4 regions of the Sphingobium sp. SG1 genome follow, and region 3 is predicted to be linked to each of the others. Evidence: predicted binding sites of a transcription regulator. Region 3 holds the regulator's gene; each other region holds the start of a gene.

Evidence for each region. Region 3 encodes LexA, which represses DNA repair genes until DNA is damaged. Its sites were predicted from a motif close to GTTCCNCNCTTGTTCT; they were not measured.
Region 1: a site for LexA is predicted at 2,622-2,637, ahead of AC0KVN_RS16260 (ribonucleoside-diphosphate reductase subunit alpha). Genes of this name have one in related genera too.
Region 2: a site for LexA is predicted at 2,018-2,033, ahead of AC0KVN_RS20215 (MmcB family DNA repair protein). Genes of this name have one in related genera too.
Region 4: a site for LexA is predicted at 1,835-1,850, ahead of uvrA (excinuclease ABC subunit UvrA). Genes of this name have one in related genera too.

The regions. Positions count from the first base shown of each region.
Region 1 covers NZ_JBVVOJ010000007.1:77,952-81,962, forward strand. Annotated here, with positions in the region: gene AC0KVN_RS16250 (ribonucleotide-diphosphate reductase subunit beta) at 1-214, opposite strand, end outside; gene AC0KVN_RS16255 (endonuclease domain-containing protein) at 278-655, opposite strand; gene AC0KVN_RS16260 (ribonucleoside-diphosphate reductase subunit alpha) at 717-2,603, opposite strand; gene AC0KVN_RS16265 (glutathione S-transferase family protein) at 3,216-3,872, shown strand; gene AC0KVN_RS16270 (fumarate hydratase) at 3,974-4,011, shown strand, end outside.
Region 2 covers NZ_JBVVOJ010000011.1:79,753-83,763, reverse strand. Annotated here, with positions in the region: gene AC0KVN_RS20230 (SCO family protein) at 1-404, opposite strand, end outside; gene AC0KVN_RS20225 (ankyrin repeat domain-containing protein) at 449-1,087, shown strand; gene AC0KVN_RS20220 (hypothetical protein) at 1,106-1,480, opposite strand; gene AC0KVN_RS20215 (MmcB family DNA repair protein) at 1,500-2,006, opposite strand; gene AC0KVN_RS20210 (cell wall hydrolase) at 2,110-2,781, opposite strand; gene AC0KVN_RS20205 (DUF1491 family protein) at 2,957-3,307, opposite strand; gene AC0KVN_RS20200 (PaaI family thioesterase) at 3,300-3,797, opposite strand; gene AC0KVN_RS20195 (PTS sugar transporter subunit IIA) at 3,757-4,011, opposite strand, start outside.
Region 3 covers NZ_JBVVOJ010000015.1:49,172-53,182, reverse strand. Annotated here, with positions in the region: gene AC0KVN_RS22500 (ComEC/Rec2 family competence protein) at 1-1,724, shown strand, start outside; gene lexA (transcriptional repressor LexA) at 1,715-2,392, opposite strand; gene AC0KVN_RS22490 (molybdopterin molybdotransferase MoeA) at 2,497-3,681, opposite strand; gene moaC (cyclic pyranopterin monophosphate synthase MoaC) at 3,678-4,011, opposite strand, start outside.
Region 4 covers NZ_JBVVOJ010000003.1:17,083-21,093, reverse strand. Annotated here, with positions in the region: gene uvrA (excinuclease ABC subunit UvrA) at 1-1,825, opposite strand, end outside; gene AC0KVN_RS08055 (autotransporter domain-containing protein) at 2,045-4,011, shown strand, end outside.

The DNA.
Region 1 (4,011 bases), on a different contig from region 3:
CCTGCACTTCCACGTCGGCCTGGGTGAAGAAGCGGAAAATCTGGGTCAGCAGGTTGCGTTCATGGTCGCTGAGCTTCTGCGCCCAGTCACGGCAATCCTCGCCCAGAGGCACTTCCTCGGGCAGCCAGTGGAGCTGCTGCTGGCGCTTCCAAAATTCATAGGCCCAGGGATATTCGAAGGGCTTGTAGACCTTGGAGGCTTGAAGAAGGGGCATATGGGTTACTCCGCGAAATCTTTTCTTCCCCTCTCCCATCGGGAGAGGGAGGGGCCCGCGCCGTCAGGCGTGGGAGGGTGAGGGCGAGAGACGCGCCGCGATGACCGCTACGACGCCTTCGGTATTTTCCATGACTTCATGGTTCCAGAAACGCAGGACGTGATAACCCTGCGCTTCGAAATAGCGGGTGCGGGCGGCGTCCTGTTCGATACTTTCCGCGTGGGTCGCGCCGTCAACTTCGACAATCAGCTTACCAGCAAAGCAGAGAAAGTCCGCGACGTAGGGACCATATGGCACCTGACGGCGGAATTTCACGCCGGGCAGCTTGTCGCGCAATGCGGTCCAGAGGCGCTTTTCCGCTTCTGGAGCATTGCGGCGGAGGGCCTTGGCTTTGTCGAGGGCACCGGAAGGAAGACCTTCATAATGGCGGCGGCTCGTCATCACCCTCACCCTTCCGCCGCTACGCGGCTCCCTCCCTCTCCCGATGGGAGAGGGATTCAAGTCACTGGCAGGCGAGGCACTCGTCATAGTCGGTGGTCTCGCCGATCTCGAACTTGGGGGCGTCGATCGTGTTGTCCGCTTCCACGCCACCGGCAAAGCCAGCGCGCTGCACCGACTTGGAGCGCAGATAATAGAGCGACTTGATGCCCAGTTCCCAGGCGCGGAAGTGGAGCATCAGCAGATCCCACTTCTCGACATCGGCCGGGATGAACAGGTTCAGCGACTGGGCCTGATCGATATAGGGGGTGCGATCGGCCGCCAGTTCGAGCAGCCAGCGCTGGTCGATCTCGAAGCTGGTCTTGTACACATCCTTTTCTTCCTGGGTGAGGAAGTCGAGATGCTGGACCGAACCGCCGCGTTCCAGGATCGAGTTCCATACAGCGCTCGAATCCTTGGCCTTTTCGACCAGCAGCTTTTCCAGATAGGGATTCTTCACCGCAAAGCTGCCCGAGAGCGTCTTGTGGGTGTAGATGTTCGCCGGGATCGGCTCGATACAGGCCGAGGTGCCGCCACAGATGATCGAGATCGACGCGGTCGGCGCGATCGCCATCTTGCAGCTGAACCGTTCCATCACGCCCTGATCGGCGGCGTCGGGGCACGGCCCGCGCTCCTGCGCCAGCATCATCGACGCCTCGTTCACCTTGGCATTGATATGCTTGAAGATGCGCAGGTTCCACGACTTGGCCATGGCGCCTTCGAACGGGATGCCGCGTGCCTGCAGGAAGCTGTGGAAGCCCATGACGCCCAGGCCGACCGAGCGTTCGCGGCTGGCACTATATTTGGCGCGGGCCATTTCCGGAGGGGCCCGGTCGATATAGTCCTGCAGCACATTGTCGAGGAAGCGCATGATGTCTTCCGCGAAGGTCGGATGATCCTTCCACTGATCCCAGGTTTCCAGGTTCATCGAGGAGAGGCAGCAGACCGCCGTGCGATCCTGGCCGAGATGGTCGCGACCCGTCGGCAGGGTGATTTCCGAGCAGAGGTTCGACGTCGAGACCTTGAGCCCCAGGTCGCGGTGATGCTTGGGCATCATCCGGTTCACCGTGTCGGAGAAGACGATATAGGGTTCGCCGGTGGCAAGGCGGACCTCGACCAGCTTCTGGAACAGCGCGCGGGCATTGACGGTGCCGCGCACCGACTGGTCCTTGGGGCTGCGCAGGTTGAAATCACTGCCGTCGCGCACCGCTTCCATGAACTCGTCGGTCAGCAGCACGCCATGGTGCAGGTTGAGCGCCTTGCGGTTGAAGTCGCCGCTCGTCTTGCGGATTTCAAGGAACTCCTCGATCTCCGGGTGGGAGACGTCGAGATAGCAGGCGGCCGAGCCGCGACGCAGCGAACCCTGGCTGATCGCCAAGGTCAGCGAATCCATCACGCGGACGAAGGGGATGATGCCGCTGGTCTTGCCATTGAGGCCGACCGGCTCACCGATGCCGCGCACACTGCCCCAATAGGTGCCGATGCCGCCGCCGCGCGAGGCGAGCCAGACATTCTCGTTCCAGGTGTTGACGATGCCTTCCAGGCTGTCGTCGACCGAGTTCAGATAGCAGCTGATCGGCAGGCCGCGGCCGGTGCCGCCGTTCGACAGCACGGGCGTCGCCGGCATGAACCAGAGCTTGGAGATATAGTCATAGACGCGCTGCGCATGATCGGCATCGTCCGAATAGGCGGCGGCGACGCGGGCGAACAGATCCTGATAGCTCTCGCCGGGCAGCAGATAGCGATCGTTCAGCGTGTCCTTGCCGAATTCGGTCAGCAGCGCATCGCGCGACGAATCCGTCACGACATGAAAGCGACGCTCATGAATCTTGGACGACGCGGACTCGGTCGCCTTGCCCTTGGCAGCCTTGGGCTCGGCCTTGTCCACCAGATCCTCGATACGCTCGTCCATTACCGTCGCCACGTCGCCGTTTCCACCTTGTTCACTATCTCGAAAGTCCATGCGAGCCCCCGATTGTTCCTGTTCCGTTCGATTCGGTCCAGCGATGCCGGGGCGCACCCAGACATCATAGCATGAACCCGATCGGGCCGGGACAGAAATGGGGTCAACCGATCCGATCGCAAGGACAAAAGCCCCATATCGCCGGAAGCAGGTCCGGCAATGCAATCACAATCTATTGGGTGACCCCCTTGGTCCCGATACCACAGATAGTGCCACAGCCCCGCCGGCACGCAAGAGGGTAAATGACAGTTCGGGGACTCGGTTCATCGACGCCTGGATTCGTTTCGTCGCTGACACGCCACCCCATAGCGCAGCGACGCGCGGACTTCCAAGGGCCTTGGAAAAGACAAGGGGGGCCCATGAAATTAAAAAATAAATTTGCCTTGCCACGCAAATGCGCGCGTCGCGCGATTGGCGACAAAATCATGGCATGGGGGCAGAGGCACGAACACGACCACAATCTGTTGAATCGCTGCCTTTATCGTCCCTGCATATCGCCGCGCGATACGCTATGATGATGGGAAGGCTGGCGAATCCATCCGCAGCGATCGGGAGGCAGGCATGATCCTCTATTACCATCCCCTCTCCTCCTATTGCTGGAAGGTGCTGATCGCCTTTCATGAAAATGGCACGCCCTTCACCCCGCGCATCCTGGAGGACGCGGCGGCGCTGGCCGAATGGCAGGCGCTCTGGCCGCTCGGCAAATTCCCCGTGCTGCATGACCCGGTGCGCGGCGCGACGATTGCGGAGGCGAGCATCATCGTCGAATATCTGGGCCGGCACGAACCCGGCACCTTCCGCCCCATCCCGGTCGATGGCGACGCGGCGATCGAGGTGCGGCTGATGGACCGGTTGTTCGACAATTATGTGATGGGGCCGATGCAGGCGCTGGTCGCCGACCGGTTGCGCCCCGAGGAGGCGCGCGATCCCCATGGCGTGGCGGCCAATGTGGCGGCGCTGCGCAGCATCTATGCGGTGCTGGAGGATCGGCTGGCCGGGCGGAGCTGGGCGGCGGGCGATCATCTGTCGCTGGCCGACTGCGCGGCGGCGCCCTCGCTTTATTATGCCGACAGGATCGTGCCGCTGCGCGCCGGCCATCCGGTGCTGGGCGCCTATCTGAACCGGCTGGAGACGCGGCCGAGCTTTGCGCGGGTGCTGCGCGAGATGCAGCCCTGGTGGCAGAATTTTCCCTTTGCCGACGGGCCGCTTGCGTCCTGAACCGCAACCCTCTTCTGGACTCATCGTCTCAAAGGCCTATAGCCCCGCCTTGCAGGGACCTGCCGTGCAGAGGCGGGCCGCAAGAATAGGGACCAGGGTAGATGACCGTCATCAAGACCGCCGACCTCATCGAGAGCGT
Region 2 (4,011 bases), on a different contig from region 3:
GGGTGGAAGGCCGCGACATAGGTTTTCAGTACCGCCGGCGTGTCCCGCTTGGGATCGACGCTGATGAAGATCGGCTGCACCTTCGCGGCGCGGGCGGGTGCTGCCTTCTCGAAGGCGCTGAACGCCTGCATGATCCGCTGCAGATCGACCGGGCAGACATCCGGGCAATAGGTGTAGCCGAAATAGACGATCCGATACTGGCCCTTATAATCGTCCCAATGCACGGTCTTGCCGTCCTGGTCGGTCAGGGTGAAGGGCGCGCCGATGCGCGCACCGACCAGATTGCCCTGTTCGCTCTCGCCGCTTGATGCGTTGCCACCAGCCCCCATATTGCATGCCGTCAGCAAGGCCAGAAGCGGCAGGGCGAGCGAGATCAGCGCTTTGTTCATGGTGTCGCCTGCCATGCCTTGCTATGGGCCGATTTGCAAATCGAACGGGGCGCGCGACGATGAAGATTGGGATGAAGAGCGGACTTTCCACCTGGCTGTTTCTGGCGCGGCCTGCCGCCATCACCCTGGCACTGATGGCCCCGGTTGCGGCCCAGGCCCAGTTTTCCAACAATTACAACTTCCTCAAGGCGGTGAAGGACGCTGACGGCGACAAGGCGACCGAACTGCTGCAGAAGCCCGGTTCGACCGTCATCAACAGCCGTGACGTCACCACCGGCGAAACCGCGCTGCACATCGTCATCGGCCGCCGCGACACGACATGGCTCAACTTCATGCTGTCGAAGGGCGCCAATCCGAACCTTGCCGACAATAATGGCACCACGCCGCTGCTGCTCGCCGTGCAGAACCGGTACGAGGAAGGCGTGCGCCTGCTGCTCGCCCGCGGTGCCCAGGTCGACAAGACCAATGGCAGCGGCGAGACCGCATTGATCCGCGCGGTGCAACTGCGCGACATCGGCCTGGTCCGCCTGCTGGTGGCGCAGGGCGCCAATGCGGACAAGCGCGACACCATCGCCGGCATGTCTGCCCGCGACTATGCCGAGCGCGACAGCCGCACCCCCGGCCTGGTCGAAGCGCTCGATTCCGCCAAGGCCAACGCCGCAGCGCCCAAGGGCCCGGTCCAGGGTCCGGTTTTCTGAAACATTGGGTGGCCGTGCTTAGCCCGCGGCCACTTCCTCATCAGTCCACCAGCGGATATGCTTCGCTTCGCCACTGGCTTCGACAATCGCCTCTAGGGCATCAGCCAGCCTTTCCACCGGCTCAATGGTGCTTATGCGACGAAACCAACGTCTCACAAAGGGCCGTGAAGGTTCGATGAAACAAAGCACACCGTCAGGATATTCCAGATAGTGGCCGCATCCGATCCACAGTGAGAAGGCCTCATGCGCGATCGGAACGCACCAGCCCCAATCCTCCTGAATGATCGGCTGGGCTTGAAAGCCATAATGAGGCAGGTGTTCGGCCAGAACCTGGGCAATGGCCGCCCCATCGTCTGCATAAACTGCCGATCGAAATTCCAGATGCGAGCGCATCTACCATCCTTTTCTGATATTACCAGCCCAGTTCCGCCGCATAATCCGGGTCCGCCAGCGCCGACAGGCGGCGGGCCGCGCGGCGGGCGAAGCGCAGCGTCTCTGCCTTGCGCCGGGCGGCGGCCAGCGGCTCGAACGGCGCGGCGCGCACCAGTTCGGCATCATATTGGTCCGCGACGATCAGGCCGGTGCGGGCCGGCCACAGCGCCTCGCTGTCGAACAGGCTGGTGTCGAAGCCCGATGGCACCGCCCAGAAATAGCGGTCGCAATAGTCGAAATAATCCGGCCATTTCATGTCGCCCAGCAGATCCGCCCGGCTGCACTTGATCTCGACGATGGTCAGGCGCCCGGCAGTGTCGATCGCCATGATGTCGGCCCGCCGGCCATTGGGCAGCGGCACTTCCAATATGCCGTTCATGTCATGGCGGTGGAACAGGCGCAGCGTGCCGCGCGCAACTGCCAGCGCGGTCCCGTCGGTCAGCGGTGAACAGCGATCGGCGTCTTGGGCGGCGTCTTGGATGGTCATGGCACCAAACTAGAACAGGAAGGGAACAAAAGAAAAGACCGATTCGGACATGGGGTCCGAACCGGCCTTCAAAAGGGCGTCACTGTCGCGCGGTGAGCGCGGATCAGCGATAGAAGACGTGATTGTCGATCGACGCCAGCTTGGTCTTGCCCCAGCCCGGCGACACGCGGCGGGCATGGAAGAACAGTGCGCCTTCGGCCTGGCTGTCCCAGCTGTCGTCCAGGGCGATCTGCGCGATCGCGACGGCCTCGCGCCAGGAATCGCTGGCGATGTTGATCGGCGGCATGCCGTGACCACGCACGAAGCTGAACTGGCTCGGCTGATAGATGACGCCGCACAGGCTGCTGGCGAAGCGGCCCGACTTGGCGCGGTTGATGATGACGCGGGCAACGGCCAGCTGGCCCTCCAGCGTTTCACCCTTGGATTCGAAATAGACTGCACCGGCCAGGCACTTCATGTCGCCTTCGACATCCTCGGGAGCGCCTTGCGCATCAACCAGGGCTGCCAGGGTCTCGGCCTTGGGCTCGATATCGGTCGAAAAATTGCTGCCAGCCTTGGAGCCGGAATCCAGCGACTGCGCGACTTCTTGCGGCGCAGCAAAAACGACGGCGGGCTTGGTGCCGACCGTGGGTGCGCTAGTCAGCGCGGCGGTTTCCGGAAGAGAAACCGTGGACAGGGAGGCCTCGCTGGCACTCGACATGTCCGACGCCGTAACAGCCGCAGCGGCCGACAGCGTAAATGCCGCGATGATCGCGGCCTTCAGACGAAAACTCATTATTGCTCAAAATCGTGCGGTTATTGGCCAGAAACGTCGATTGTAACCGATATTCTGTGACGTTCGGCCGCCCCCCGTCTGCGTGTTTACCGGCCCGCCCCCCATGGACGAATGCAGGCAACCTGCGCGTTCAGCGTCGGCCGCCATTGCCCGCGCGCGTGCAAGGAGTCAACGATCAGCAGATCGTTTCAGCGGCGAACCGTTCCGCATCCGCGATATCAAGCTCCACTAGCCACAGGTCGGGGTCCGATCTGCGCCGGCGTTCGGCATAGGCGGCGAACGCCTCCGGCCCCTCTTCCGCAGGGGGTCCACAGCGCATCAATGCATGGCCGCCGCGAAAGTTCGATACCCGTTCGAAAATTGCGGATTCCCGCCCCTTGTCCATCACCTGGACCAGGATGACACCGCTCATCTGATCGCCCTTGGCCAATATCATGGCAAAGCCGCCGGCGGCATTCACCCGCTTCACCAGCGCGCCGACCAGCATCGCGCTGGTCAGCCGCGCGGCCGGGCTGTCCTCAGCCATGATATCCCGGCAGCGATGACAGCGGAATCTGCGATCGCATGAAGGTGCCGGTGCCCCGGCCCACCTCTTCCCCGTCCGAATCGAGGATGCTCGCCTCGGCGACATAGACGCGGCGCTTGCCGCTGATCCAGCGCCCCTCGGCGCGCAGCTTTCCGGGACCGATCGGCCGGGTGAACAGCAGGTTGAAGGCGGTGGTCAGCAGGAAACGATCGCTGACCAGACTGTTGGCGGCATAAAAGGCCGCATCGTCCAGCATCTTGAAATAGACGGTGCCATGCACCGCGCCGGCGGCATGGAAATGCCGCTCGTCGACCTCGAAATCGATCACCGACCGGCCGGGTTCCGGCACGCGCAGGGTCGACAGGAACAGGTCGTTGATCGGCGCGCTGTTGTAGAGATGCTCCAGCGCGCGAAAATGCGCCGCCTCGCCACTGGCGAGCGCGGCGGCCTCAGGCGGCGTCACGCGCCTCACCACCGGCCAGCAGCGCATGCAGCGCCTCGGCCGACTTGGCACCGCGCAGGCGCGTCACCTGCGCCTCGTCGCGCAGATAGCGGGATACACGCGCCAGCGTCTTCAAATGCTCGGCACCGCTGTCCTGCGGCGACAGCAGCGCGAACACGACATCGACCGGCGCATCATCAACCGCGTCGAACGGCGCCGGCGGATCGAGCAGCACGACCACGCCGCACATGCGATCGAGGCC
Region 3 (4,011 bases):
TGCGGGTGGGGCTGCGGCCGATCGAGGCGCCGGCGCTGCCCGCGGCGATCCGGGTGAATATCGCGGAGGCGGATGTGCCCGAAGGGCTGGGCAAGGGGGCGGTGCTGCGCTTTCGCGTGCGGCTGATGCCGCCCGCGCCGCCGAGCGTGCCGGGGGCGTTCGACTTCGCGCGACGCGCCTATTTCCAGGGGATCGGGGCGACCGGGCGGGCGCTGGCGCCGGTCGAAATGGTGGAGCAGGCGCGCGAGGGGGCGACGCTGCGGGCGCGACTGTTCGATCATATCAGCGGACAGGTGGCGGGCGCACCGGCGGGGATTGCGGTGGCGCTGGCGACCGGCGACCAGGGCGCGATTGCCGAAGCGGATGCGGAGGCGATGCGGCGTAGTGGCCTTGCCCATCTTCTCTCGATCAGCGGGCTGCATGTGACGGCGCTGATCGGGGCGGTGATATTCCTGCTGTTGCGCCTGCTGGCGCTGATCCCGCGCGCGGCGCTGGACTGGCCGCTGATGCTGATCGCGGCGGCCGGGGGCGCGCTGGCGGGGATCGGCTATACGCTGCTGACCGGCGCGGAGGTGCCGACGGTGCGATCCTGCATCGCGGCGCTGCTGGTGCTGGGCGGGCTGGCGCTGGGGCGCGAGGCGATCACCCTGCGGCTAGTGGCGACCGGGGCGCTGGTGGTGCTGGTCTTCTGGCCAGAGGCGCTGATCGGCCCAAGCTTCCAGATGAGCTTTGCCGCCGTGGTCGCGCTGGTGGCGCTGGGCGAGCATCGGCGGTTCAAGGCGTTCGCGATGGCGCGGGACGAGCCTTGGTTGCGCAAGGCCGGGCGGACGGTGGCGGCGATGCTGATGACCGGCCTTGCCATCGAAATGGTGCTGGCGCCGATCGCCCTTTTCCATTTTCACAAGGCAGGTTTGTTGGGCGCGGTGGCCAATCTGGTCGCGATCCCGCTCACCACCTTCGTCATCATGCCGCTGGAGGCGCTGGCGCTGGGCTTCGACCTCGTCGGGCTGGGCGCGCCCTTCTGGTGGCTCACGGCCAAGGCGATCGCGCTGTTGCTAGCGGTGGCGCATGGCGTGGCGGCGAGCCCGATGGCGGTGATGCTGGCGCCGGCGGTGCCGGGCGGGCTGTTCGCGGTCATCCTGGTGGGAGGTCTCTGGTGCCTGCTCTGGCGCAGTCGCTGGCGCTGGCTGGGGCTGGGGCCGGTCGCGATCGGCCTGATCGGCATCGCGTCGCTGGCGCCGCCCGATATCGTGGTGACCGGCGACGGGCGGCATGTCGCGGTGCGGACACCAGCGGGGACGATGGCGCTGCTGCGCGAGGGGGCGGGTGAGTATGTCCGCGACGTGCTGAGCGAGAGCGCGGGCTATGACGGGACGCTGGAGGCGATCGCGAAGATGAAGCAGTCGCGCTGCTCGACTGATCTATGTGCGGTGACGTTGCCACGGGACGGGCGCGACTGGCATTTGCTGGTGACGCGCAATGCGATGCTGGTTGATCGGCCGATATTGGAGCGGGATTGCGCGGCGGCCGATATCGTCATCAGTGACCGGGGCCTGCCTTATTGGTGCCGACCGCGCTGGATGAAGATTGACCGCCGGCTGCTGTCCCGCACCGGCGGCCTGTCGATTAGCCTTGAAAGCGGCAAAGTTCACACCGTCCATCGGCCCGGCGACGCACATCCTTGGATCGTGCGCCGCCGGCCCCGAAAAGCCGGTCAGTTGTAGCGGCGCAGCAGGCCGGCGAGCTTGCCCTGGATGCGGACCTGGCGCGGATCGTAGATTTGCGGTTCATAGGCGGCATTGGCGGGATCGAGCCGAACCCGGCTGCCTTCGCGGCGGAAATATTTGAGCGTCGCTTCGGCGTCGTCGATCAGAGCGACGACGATCTGGCCTTCGCGCGCGACATCGGTGCGCTGGATCAGCGCGAAGTCGCCGTCGAGAATGCCGGCCTCCATCATCGAGTCCCCCGACACTTCGAGCGCATAATGATCGCCCGAGCCGAGCAAGGCGGCGGGGACGGAGAGCATGGTGTGGCTTTCCATCGCCTCGATCGGCACGCCGGCGGCGATGCGGCCGTGCAGCGGGATTTCGATCACGTCATTGGCGGCGGTCGGCAGCAGCACGGCGGGCGCCGATATCTTGGGCGTCGGAATGGCCGGAGCCGGCGCGCGATGCATCGCATCGGGCAGCTTGAGCACTTCGAGCGCGCGGGCGCGGTTGGGCAGGCGGCGGATGAAGCCGCGCTCCTCCAGCGCATTGATCAGCCGGTGGATGCCGGACTTGGAGCGCAGGTCGAGCGCGTCCTTCATCTCCTCGAACGAAGGGGACACGCCGCCTTCTTCCAGCCGGGTCTGAATGAAGCTCAGCAATTCCTGCTGCTTGGGCGTCAACATCGGCGGTCCTCCATGGAACGAATGAAGAACGCATAGGAAACGGAAAGGGGCAAGTCAAGCGCGTTAAGCCATGCGCCGCTTTTGCCGGTCAGGCAGTCAGATAGTCAGGCGGTCAGGGGGATGATGTCGACCATGTCGCCGGCAATGGCGGGGGCTGAACCGGCCGGACGGCGGATCAGGCAGTCGGCCAGCGCCATGGCGGCGGTGGCGGCGCTGTCCTGCGATGTGACGGAGACGATGCCGTCGGCGCCGCGATAGGCGCGCAGATAATCGTCGCGTTCCGCCGTTGGGCCGAGTGGGGCGGCAAGGCGGGCCTGCACGATCGGCGGCAGCGGCGCGCGCGATCCGGCGAGATGGCGCACCAGCGGGCAGAGGAACAGCGTGCCGGTGACGAAGGCGGAGACCGGGTTGCCCGGCAGGCCGAGGAAGGTGGCGTTGCCGAGGCGCCCGGCCATCAGCGGTTTGCCCGGCCGCATCGCGATCTTGTAGAAATCGAGCGTGCCGCCGGCGGCCGCGAAGGCGGGGCGGACATAGTCATGGTCGCCGACCGAGGCGCCGCCGGTCGAGACGATGATATCGGCCTGTGCCGCCTGTTCCAGCGCCTGCGTCATGGCAGCGAGATCGTCGGGCACGATGCCAAGGTCGATCACGTCGCAGGGCAGGGCGGCGAGCAGGGCCGCGAGCATCGGCGCGTTGGACGAGGGGAGATAGCCCGGCGGCGTCGGCGCGCCGGGGGGAACAAGTTCATTGCCGGTCGAGAGCAGGGCGATGCGGGGCCGGGCGCCGACGGGCAGGCTGCCATGGCCGCCAAGGACGGCAAGCGCGATCTGGCCCGGCGTGAGGCGGCTGCCTGCGCTGACCAGCAGCGTGCCGGCGCGGAAATCGGAACCGAGCGGGCGGACATGCCTGCCGGGCGTCAATATGCCGTCATGCGCGGTCAGTTTGTCGCCGGCGCGCGTGGCATTTTCCTGGATCAGGATCGCATCGGCGCCGGCCGGCAAGGGCGCGCCGGTGAAGATGCGGCAAGCCTGGCCCGGTTGCAGGGCCGGGATATCGGCGTCGCCCGCGCTGCTGGTGGCGACCAGCTGCCACGGTCCGGCGCCTTCGGATGCGCGCACGGCATAGCCGTCCATCGCGGAAAGATCGGCCCAGGGCTGGTCGCGGCGCGCGCTGATGTCGGTGGCGAGCCAGCGACCGGCACAGGTGGCGACGGGCACATGTTCGGCCGGCAACGGATCGGCGAGGGCAAGTAGCCGCGCCTGCGCGTCCGCGACCGGCATCAGGTTCATCGGTCGCTGCTCTCCGGCGCGGTCCAGTCGCCCGATTTGCCGCCGCGCTTGGCGAGCAGGCGAACATCGCCGATTATCATGCCCTTATCGAGCGCCTTGGCCATGTCATAGACGGTGAGCAAGGCGGCAGTCGCGGCGGTCAGCGCCTCCATCTCCACCCCGGTCTGGCCGGCGGTGCGCGCGGTTGCGGTGACGGTGACGCCATCGTCGTGGAGGGTAAAGTCGATGGTGACGGCGCTCAGCGGGATCGGATGGCAGAGCGGGATCAGTTCGGCGGTGCGCTTGGCCGCCATGATGCCGGCGACACGGGCGACGGCCAGCACATCCCCC
Region 4 (4,011 bases), on a different contig from region 3:
TGTGCGCCAGCAGTTCGGGCAGGGTGCCCTGCGCGACGATGGTGCCGCCATGGACGCCGGCGCCCGGCCCCATGTCGACAATATAGTCGGCGGCGCGGATCGCATCCTCGTCATGCTCGACGACGATGACGCTGTTGCCGAGGTCGCGCAGGCGCTTGAGGGTGACGAGCAGCCGGTCATTGTCGCGCTGGTGCAGGCCGATCGAGGGTTCGTCGAGGACGTAGAGGACGCCCGAGAGGCCCGAGCCGATCTGGCTGGCGAGGCGGATGCGCTGGCTTTCGCCGCCCGACAGGGTGCCTGATGTGCGGTCGAGGTTCAGATAGTCGAGGCCGACATTGTTGAGGAAGCCGAGGCGCTCGACAATTTCCTTGAGGATGGCGCGGGCGATCTGGTTCTGCTGGTCATTGAGCGCGTCGGGCATAGCGGTGAAGAAGGCGAGCGCGTCCACCACCGAGCGGCGGGTGGAGACGCTAATGTCCTCGCCGGCGATCTTGACCGCGAGCGCCTCGGGCTTGAGGCGGGCGCCGTGGCAGGTCTCGCAGGGCATGGCGGTCTGGTACTTGGACAGTTCCTCGCGCATCCAGGCGCTTTCGGTCTGGAGCAAGCGGCGATTGAGGTTGCCGATTACGCCCTCGAACGGCTTCTTGACCTCGTAGCTCTTCTTGCCGTCGACGAAGCGCAGGGTAACGGGCTTGCCGCCGGTGCCGTGGAGGATGATGAGCTTCACTTCGCCCGGCAGATCGGCCCAGGCGGTGTCGAGGCTGAAGCCGAATTCCTTGGCGAGGGAGCCCAGGACCTGCATATAGTAGGGGCTGGGCGGGTTGGACTTGGCCCAGGGGACGACGGCGCCCTTCTTGAGCGAGAGGGCTTCGTTGGGGACGACCAGTTCGGGGTCGAACTCCTGCCGCTCGCCCAGGCCGTCGCAGGCCGGGCAGGCGCCCATCGGGGCGTTGAAGGAAAAGAGGCGCGGCTCGATCTCGGGAATGGTGAAGCCGCTGACCGGGCAGGCGAATTTCTCGGAAAAGACGATGCGGTTGGCGGGGATGCCGGCATTCTTCATCTTGCCCGCGGATTGCGCTTCGTCCTCGCGGCCGGGGACGACGCCCTCGGCCAGGTCGACAAAGGCGAGGCCGTCGGCGAGCTTGAGCGCCTGCTCGAAACTGTCGGCGAGGCGGGTGGCCATGTCGGCATTGACCGCCAGGCGATCGACCACGACCTCGATGTCATGCTTGTATTTCTTGTCGAGGGCGGGGGCATCCTCGATCAGATACAACTCGCCGTCGATGCGGACGCGGGTGTAGCCCGCCTTCTGCCACTCGGCCAGTTCCTTGCGATATTCGCCCTTGCGGCCGCGCACGACCGGGGCGAGCAGGTAGAAACGGGTGCCTTCGGGCAGGAGCATGACGCGGTCGACCATCTGGCTGACGGTCTGGGCGCTGATCGGCTCGCCGGTGGCGGGCGAATAGGGGATGCCGACGCGCGCCCAGAGCAGGCGCATATAGTCGTAAATCTCGGTGACGGTCGCGACCGTGGAGCGCGGGTTGCGGCTGGTGGTCTTCTGCTCGATCGAGATGGCGGGGCTGAGGCCCTCGATATGCTCGACATCGGGCTTCTGCATCATCTCCAGGAACTGGCGCGCATAGGCGGAGAGCGACTCCACATAGCGACGCTGCCCCTCGGCATAGATGGTGTCGAAGGCGAGGCTGGACTTGCCCGAGCCGGACAGGCCGGTGATGACGATCAGGCTGTCGCGGGGCAGATCGACGTCCACGCCCTTGAGATTATGCTCGCGCGCGCCGCGCACCGAAATATGGGTCAGACTCATGGGGGCGTTGTTCCAGATTTGTTCCGTGGGGGCAAGGGGCGTTGCCCGGTCGGGAGGCAAGATAGGAAGGGGGAGCGGCCAGGGGAAGATGGCGGGGCGTGGACGATGGCGCGCTGCACCGGCCGGAGGGCGTTTCTGGTTCGGCTGCGGGAGCGTCTCGGCCTGTCTCGGGGTTTCCATGGATGGCAGCGGCTATGGGATCGCACGTAGAAACGGGGCATGACCTATTGGCGGCTCCATTGGCATGCGGGCGTCCTGAGCGTGGCGGGCAGCGTCGCGGGCATGACATTGGCGACGACCGGGGCCATGGCCCAGAGCGAGACGCCGGCGGGGCGGATCATCTTCCTGGGCTGGACCGAGGGCAAGGACCATTCGGTGTGGCTGTCCGGCGTCGATCCGGGCGAGTTTTTCGTCGTCTTTCCCGAGACCGGGGAGCGGGTGGACAGTTGGACCCAGCCCGATACCGGCCTGCACCTGACGGTATCGCCCATCGTGCGGGAAAATGGCGGCACCCATAATCTGTTCGCCCATATTCGCACCGAATATGCGGAATATGACAATTTCGTCGATTCGGCCGACCAGCATCCGGGCGGCATCAATTTTCCCGACCACTGGAACCGGCCCGACCCGGAACTGCCCGATCTGATCACGCCGGAATTGCGGCCAAACCCGGATACGGTGACGCCGGGGCTGCGCCCCTTGCCGGATACGGTAACGCCGGGGTTGCGCCCCAATCCGGATTTGATCACGCCCGGCCTGCGGCCCTTGCCCGAGACCGTGACGCCGGAACTGCGGCCGAACCCCGACACGGTAACGCCGGGACTGCGCCCTGATCCGGATACGGTGACGCCGGAGTTGCGACCGAACCCCGACACGGTAACGCCGGGACTGCGCCCTGATCCGGATACGGTGACGCCGGAATTGCATCCTGATCCCGAAATCGTGACGCCCGAATTGCGGCCGGTGCCCGTTCCCATCACGCCGGAGGCGCGGCCGGATCCCGACACAGTGACGCCGGAAGTCCGCCCGGACCCTGATACACCGACACCCGAATTGCGACCTGACCCCGATACGGTGACGCCGGGGCTGCGTCCTGATCCGGACACGGTGACGCCGGGACTGCGTCCTGATCCGGATACAGTGACGCCGGGCTTACGGCCTGATCCCGATACGGTAACACCAGGTCTGCGGCCCGATCCGGACACGGTGACGCCGGGACTGCGTCCTGATCCGGACACGGTGACGCCGGGTTTGCGGCCTGATCCGGACACGGTGACGCCGGGTTTGCGACCTGATCCTGATACGGTGACGCCGGGCTTGCGGCCTGATCCTGATACAGTGACGCCAGGTCTGCGTCCTGGTCCGGGAACGGTGACGCCAGGGTTGCAGCCCGACCCGGACACGGTGACGCCGGGCTTGCGACCTGATCCGGATACGGTGACGCCGGGCCTACGCCCTGATCCGGATACGGTGACGCCGGGTCTGCGGCCTGACCCGGATACGGTGACGCCGGGTTTGCGGCCTGATCCCGATACGGTGACGCCGGGCTTGCGGCCTGATCCTGATACGGTGACGCCGGGACTGCGGCCCGATCCCGATACGGTGACACCGGGACTGCGGCCCGATCCCGATACGGTGACGCCGGGGCTGCGTCCTGATCCCGATACGGTGACGCCGGGTCTGCGTCCTGATCCGGATACGGTGACGCCGGGCTTGCGTCCTGATCCTGACACGGTGACACCGGGACTGCGGCCTGATCCTGATACGGTGACGCCGGGCTTGCGTCCTGATCCGGACACGGTGACGCCGGGCTTGCGGCCTGATCCTGATACGGTGACGCCGGGGCTGCGTCCTGATCCTGACACTGTGACGCCGGGCCTGCGACCCGATCCGGATACGGTGACGCCGGGGCTGCGTCCTGATCCTGACACTGTGACGCCGGGCCTGCGTCCTGATCCCGATACGGTGACGCCGGGCTTGCGACCTGACCCGGATACGGTGACACCGGGACTGCGGCCCGATCCGGACGTGGGCGGGCCGACCGTGCGGCCGTTGCAGCGGCCGCGCCCCGAGACGCTGCCGCCGATCGCGCCGACCGGTGTCGCGCCGGGCCGCGATGAGCGGCGCCCGATGCTGATGACCGCCGATGAAGTCTGCCGGGCCGGGCGTGAAGGCCGGCTGCGGGG